One region of the Pseudomonas citronellolis genome, then DNA from elsewhere that is predicted to be linked to it. Evidence: predicted binding sites of a transcription regulator. Region 1 holds the regulator's gene; the other holds the start of a gene.
The links. The regulator sigma-54, encoded in region 1, starts transcription at its own class of promoters, with help from an activator protein. The targets are predictions, from matches to a motif close to ANTGGCATNNANNTTGCTNT.
Positions count from the first base shown of each region.

Region 2: PcP3B5_RS18865 (circularly permuted type 2 ATP-grasp protein) is a predicted target of sigma-54. The motif match lies at 1,818-1,837, and genes of this name have one in related genera.

Region 1 covers NZ_CP014158.1:1,257,686-1,261,087, reverse strand. Annotated here, with positions in the region: gene lptB (LPS export ABC transporter ATP-binding protein) at 1-488, shown strand, start outside; gene PcP3B5_RS05735 (RNA polymerase factor sigma-54) at 702-2,204, shown strand; gene hpf (ribosome hibernation-promoting factor, HPF/YfiA family) at 2,281-2,589, shown strand; gene ptsN (PTS IIA-like nitrogen regulatory protein PtsN) at 2,602-3,066, shown strand; gene rapZ (RNase adapter RapZ) at 3,068-3,402, shown strand, end outside.
Region 2 covers NZ_CP014158.1:4,349,037-4,352,438, reverse strand. Annotated here, with positions in the region: gene ydcS (putative ABC transporter substrate-binding protein YdcS) at 363-1,502, opposite strand; gene PcP3B5_RS18865 (circularly permuted type 2 ATP-grasp protein) at 1,871-3,280, shown strand; gene PcP3B5_RS18860 (alpha-E domain-containing protein) at 3,282-3,402, shown strand, end outside.

The sequences.
Region 1 (3,402 bases):
TCGGCTACCTGCCGCAGGAAGCCTCGATCTTCCGCAAGCTGTCGGTGGCGGACAACATCGGCGCCATCCTCGAGACCCGCGCCGACCTCGATCGCAACGGCCGCAAGGAGGCCCTGGAAGGCCTGCTGGAGGAGTTCCACATCCACCACATCCGCGACAACCTCGGCATGAGCCTGTCCGGCGGCGAGCGCCGCCGCGTGGAGATCGCCCGCGCCCTGGCCAGCTCGCCGAAGTTCATCCTCCTCGACGAACCCTTCGCCGGCGTCGACCCGATCTCGGTGGGCGACATCAAGCAGATCATCCACCACCTCAAGGCCAAGGGCATCGGCGTGCTCATCACCGACCACAACGTGCGCGAGACCCTGGACATCTGCGAGACGGCCTACATCGTCAACGACGGCCAGTTGATCGCCGAAGGCGATTCCGCGGCTATCCTGGCCAACGAACTGGTCAAGGAAGTCTACCTGGGCCACGAGTTCCGCCTCTGAGCCCCCTCGCCCCGGCCGCGCGCCGGGGCGGACGCCCTCCTCACGTCGGCCCGACCGACCGACAACAGATTTATGCGTAAACGCCCTAGGCAAAGTCTGAGAATTCAGGCATATAATTTGCTTCCTAGCGGCGTCCGGGAATTTGGGTCCAGGCGCCCGTAGTCGTGGATTGGGTGCGCTACACGCCCGCGGACAAGGTGCCAAGTTCCAGCCATGAAACCATCGCTCGTCCTCAAGATGGGCCAGCAGCTGACGATGACTCCGCAGCTGCAACAGGCCATCCGACTGCTCCAACTCTCCACCCTGGATCTGCAACAGGAGATTCAGGAGGCGCTGGAATCCAACCCGATGCTCGAGCGCCAGGAAGAAGGCGAAGACTTCGACGGTAGCGACCCCTACGCCGAGGGCGCGGAAACCCCCACCAATACCAACGTCAACTCGCAGAGCGAAAGCTTCCAGGAAACCACCACGCCCAGCGCCGACAGCCTGGACGAAGACCAGTGGGCCGAGCGCATCCCCAACGAACTCCCGGTGGATACCGCCTGGGAAGACGTCTACCAGACCAGCGCCAGCAGCCTGCCCAGCAACGACGACGACGAGTGGGACTTCACCGCCCGCACCTCCGCCGGCGAGAGCCTGCAGAGCCACCTGCTGTGGCAGCTGAACCTCTGCCCCATGTCCGACAGCGACCGCCTGGTGGCCCTGAGCATCATCGACGGCATCAACAACGACGGCTACCTGGAAGAATCCCTGGAGGACATCCTCACCTCCCTCGACCCCGAGCTGGGCATCGAGATGGACGAGGTGGAAGTGGTGCTGCGGCGCATCCAGCAGATGGAGCCGGCCGGCGTCGGCGCGCGCAACCTGCGCGAATGCCTGCTGCTGCAGCTGCGCCAGATGCCCGCCAACACCCACCTGCTGAGCGAGGCCCTGCGCCTGGTCGCCGACCACCTCGACCTGCTCGGCAGCCGCGACTACACCCAGCTGATGCGGCGCATGAAGCTCAAGGAAGACGAGCTGCGCGAAACCATCGAGCTGATCCAGTCGCTGCACCCGCGCCCGGGTTCTCAGATCGAGTCCGGCGAGGCCGAGTACGTGGTGCCGGACGTGATAGTGCGCAAGCACAACGAGCGCTGGCTGGTGGAGCTGAACCAGGAAGCGGTGCCGCGCCTGCGTGTCAACTCGCAGTATGCCGGCCTGGTGCGCCGCGCCGACTCCAGCGCCGACAACACCTTCATGCGCAACCAGTTGCAGGAAGCCCGCTGGTTCATCAAGAGCCTGCAGAGCCGCAACGAGACGCTGATGAAGGTGGCGACGCAGATCGTCGAGCACCAGCGCGGTTTCCTCGAGTACGGCGAGGAAGCCATGAAGCCGCTGGTCCTGCACGACATCGCCGAGGCGGTGGGCATGCACGAGTCGACCATCTCGCGGGTCACCACGCAGAAATTCATGCACACGCCGCGTGGCATCTTCGAGCTGAAGTACTTCTTCTCCAGCCATGTGAGCACTTCCGAGGGCGGCGAATGCTCGTCCACGGCGATCCGCGCGATCATCAAGAAACTGGTCGCGGCAGAAAGTCCGAAAAAGCCGTTGAGCGACAGCAAGATCGCTGGTTTACTGGAGGCACAGGGCATTCAAGTGGCACGTCGGACAGTCGCCAAGTACCGGGAATCTCTCGGAATAGCTCCATCGAGCGAGCGCAAGCGACTGGTCTGATTGACCCAAGCCAAGGTGTTCCGGCGGCAGGCCCCATAACCTGCCACTTATACACGGGCAATAAGGAGAAAGCGGTATGCAAGTCAACATCAGTGGCCATCAACTGGATGTGACCGACGCCCTGCGCGACTACGTGGTCGAGAAACTCGGCCGACTGGAGCGCCACTTCGACAAGATCACCAATGTTCAGGTCATCATGGAGGTCGAAAAGCTGAAACAGCGTATCGAAGCCACGCTGCACATTTCCGGTGGCGAAGTCGTGGCCTGCGCAGAACACGAAGACATGTACGCCGCCATCGACCTGCTGACCGACAAACTCGATCGACAACTGATCAAACACAAGGAAAAGTACCTCGAACGCCAACAGGGCGTTGGAGTCCGCTAACCCCCCTCCCCTATGATCCGACTTGAGCAGATCCTGTCCCCCGGCCGTTCCCTGGTGAACGTGCCGGGCGGCAGCAAGAAGCGCGTACTCGAACAGATCGCCAACCTGGTCGTGAAAGACCTTCCCGGCCTCGACGCGCAAGACATCTTCGAAAGCCTGGTGGCCCGCGAACGCCTAGGCTCCACCGGCTTCGGCAATGGCATCGCCATTCCCCACTGCCGCCTGACCGGCTGCAAGGCGCCGATCAGCGCCATTCTTCACCTCGATGCGCCGGTGGACTTCGACGCCCTCGACGGCGCCCCGGTCGACCTGGTGTTCGTCCTGCTGGTACCCGAAGCCGCCACCGAGGAGCACCTGGAGCTGCTGCGCCAGATCGCCTCGATGCTCGACCGCGCCGAGGTGCGCGAACGCCTGCGCCGCGCGAGCGATGGCGAGGCGCTGTACCAGATAGTCGTGGAAGTGCAGAACGGCCACTAGCATGCGCCTGATCATCGTCAGCGGCCGTTCCGGCTCCGGCAAGAGCACTGCCCTCAACGTCCTCGAGGACAACGGCTTCTACTGCATCGACAACCTGCCGGCCAGCCTGCTGCCGGACCTGGCCCAGCGCGCGTTGCTGCACACCGAGCTGATGCACCCGCAGGTGGCCGTGTCGATCGACGCGCGCAACCTGCCCAGCCAGCTCAAGCGCTTCCCCGAGCTGCTCCAGGAAGCCCGCGACAAGCACATCCAGTGCGACGTGCTGTACCTGGACGCCGACGACGAGACGCTGCTCAAGCGCTTCTCCGAGACGCGCCGGCGCCACCCGCTGACCAC
Region 2 (3,402 bases), 3.1 Mb from region 1:
TGCGGTTGTATGCCGTTGTGCCCGAGGTCGAACCCGAGTGGGCCGGCGATCGAGGTCAGGCGGCGGATAACCGCGAACGGTTATTCGCCCTACGCTCCTGGATGTTTGACCGTGGCGGGGAGGGCGTTCCCTCTCCCTAACCCTCTCCCTGAAGGGAGAGGGGACCGTTGGGCAGACGTTGATGTTCTGGTGTTAGCCGGCTTGTGCCGAGTTGCCGGCTGAGCCATTACTTCTCGGCACGGACTAGCCCCCTCTCTCTTCAGGGAGAGGGCTGGGGAGAGGGAGCGGAGTTAACCCAAAGCACCGAAGCCACCGGCAAACCCCGTTCGCGAGCAAGCTCGCTCCTACGAAAATCTAAAGCGCTATCTGCCACCCATGATCGCGATGTAATCCTGCGTCCAGCGGCTATAGGGCACGTACTTCCCGCCCTCCGCCTGCGGCGTCTTCCAGAAGGCGATGCGCTCGAACTGGTCGTAGCCGTTGGTGGCGCAGCCCTCGGCGCCGAGCAGCTGGCTGCCCTTGCAGCCGGCCGGCGCCGCCGGCACCGAACCGAACCAGGCGGCGACGTCGCCCTGCACCTTGGGCTCCAGCGACCAGTTCAGCCACTTGTAGGCGCAGTTCGGGTGCTTGGCGTCGACGTGCAGCATGGTGGTGTCGGCCCAGCCGGTCACGCCCTCGGCGGGGATGGTCGAGGCGATCGGCTGCTTCTCGCCCTGCAGGGCGTTGACCTGGTAGGGCCAGGAGCCGGAGGCGGCCACGCCTTCGTTCTTGAAGTCGCTCATCTGCACGGTCGCGTCGTGCCAGTAGCGGTGGATCAGCGCGTGCTGGGCGCGCAGCAGCTTGAGCACCGCGGCGTACTGCGCCTCGGTGAGCTGGTACGGGTCCTGGATGCCCAGGGACGGCTCGGTGCTCTTCAGGTAGAGCGCGGCGTCGGCGATGTAGATGGGCCCGTCGTAGGCCTGCACGCGGCCCTTGTTGCTCTTGCCGTCGGGCAGTTGCTGCTCCTTGAACACCACGCTCCAGCTTTCCGGCGCCTTGGGGAAGACCTTGGTGTTGTACATCAGCACGTTCGGGCCCCATTGGTAGGGCGTGCCGTAGTGCTTGCCGTCCACGGTGTGCCAGGGCGCGTCCTGCAGGCGCGGGTCGACGTTCTTCCAGTTGGGGATCAGGCTGACGTCGATCGGCTGCACGCGCTTGCCGTACACCAGGCGCAGCGAGGCATCGCCCGAGGCGGTGACCAGGTCGTAGCCGCCCTTGGCCATCAGGCTGACCATCTCGTCGGAGGTGGCGGCGGTCTTCACGTTGACCTTGCAGCTGGTCTCCTTCTCGAAGGGCGTCACCCAGTCGTAGTTCTTGTCGCTCTCGCCGCGCTCGATGTAGCCGGGCCAGGCGATGATGTCGAGGGCGCCCTCGGGCGCGCCGAGCTGGGCGGCCTGCGGGGCGGCGCTGGCCAGGGCGCAGGCGCCGGCGAAGGCCAGGGGGGCGAGTTTCGGGGAAGGCATGGTCGGACTCCTGTTGGGGGTTCGGAGCCTCTGCGGTCGTAGCGCACCGCGGGTGGGGCACCTGGGCGGACAGCATGTGTCATGGCGAAACGACATCTCTGGCAGCCTAGTCGCGCCCGCCGGGGGCTACAAGCGCAGGCTCGCCATCCACGCATAAGCATAGGCGCAAGCGCGCCGGTCGCCGCCACTGGCCTAGACTGAAGCGGTTGGCGCCAAAAGGGGCGGCGCCGGCCCGCTGCCCGCGCCGCTTGCACCAAAGTGGCGCGCCAGTGCCGGGCGTGTTTTGCAAGCCATTGAAACCCAAGGCTTTGTTTCGATGGCACGGGGCTTGCGATGGCAAGGCTACTGGTGGCGACAAGGAGTTCGGCATGTCCCGCACTTTCTACGACGAGATGTATGACGCGAATGGCCAGTGCCGGGCGCACTACCGCGAATTCGCCCGCTGGCTGGCGGCGGCGCCGCCGGAAACCCTGGAGCAGCGCCGGCGCGAGGCCGACCTGCTGTTCCACCGCGCCGGCATCACCTTCACCCTCTATGGCGACGAGCAGGGCACCGAGCGCCTGATCCCCTTCGACACCATCCCGCGCAGCATTCCCATGAGCGAATGGCGCGTGGTGGAGCGCGGCTGCATCCAGCGGGTGCGCGCGCTGAACATGTTCCTCGCCGACCTCTACCACGGGCAGCGCATCATCAAGGCCGGGGTGGTCCCGGCGGAACAGGTGCTGACCAACGAGGGCTACCAGATCGCCATGCAGGGCCTGGACCTGCACCGCGACCTCTATGCCCACATCGCCGGCGTCGACCTGGTGCGCGACGCCGACGGCAGCTACTACGTGCTGGAGGACAACCTGCGCACCCCCAGCGGCGTGAGCTACATGCTCGAAGACCGCAAGATGATGATGCGGCTGTTCCCCGAGCTGTTCGCCGCGCAGCGCATCGCGCCCATCGACCACTACCCGAACCTGCTGCTGGAGACCCTGCGCAGCTCCAGCCCGCTGGACAACCCCAGCGTGGTGGTGCTGACCCCCGGGCGCTTCAACAGCGCCTACTTCGAGCACGCCTTCCTCGCCCGCGAAATGGGCGTGGAACTGGTGGAAGGCGCCGACCTGTTCGTCCGCGACGAGCGCGTGTACATGCGCACCACCGCCGGCCCGCGCCCGGTGGACGTGATCTACCGGCGCCTGGACGACGCCTTCCTCGACCCGCTGGCCTTCAACCCCGAGTCGATGCTCGGCGTGCCCGGCCTGCTGGCGGCCTACCGCGCCGGCAACGTGGTGCTGGCCAACGCCATCGGCACCGGGGTGGCCGACGACAAGTCGATCTACCCCTACGTCGGCGACATGGTGCGTTTCTACCTGTCCGAGGAGCCCATTCTGAAGAACGTGCCCACCTGGCAGTGCCGCAAGCCAGCCGACCTGTCCCACGTGCTGGCGCACCTGCCGCAGTTGGTGGTCAAGGAAACCCAGGGTTCCGGTGGCTACGGCATGCTCGTCGGTCCTGCGGCCAGCAGCCAGGAGATCGAGGCCTTCCGCGAGCGCATCAAGGCCCGCCCGCACGCCTACATCGCCCAGCCGACGCTGTGCCTGTCGACCTGCCCGACCTACGTCGACAGCGGCATCGCGCCGCGGCACATCGACCTGCGGCCGTTCGTGCTGTCCGGCCGCGAGACGCGCCTGGTGCCCGGCGGGCTGACCCGCGTGGCGCTGCGCGAAGGCTCGCTGGTGGTCAATTCGTCACAGGGTGGCGGTACCAAGGACACCTGGGTGGTGGAGGACTGAGATGCTGAGCCGTACCGCAGCCGACCTGTACTGGATGTCCCGCTACCTGGAGCGCGCGGAGAACCTTGCGCGCATGCTCGACGTGAGCTATTCGCTGTCGCTGATGCCGGCGGACGACCGCG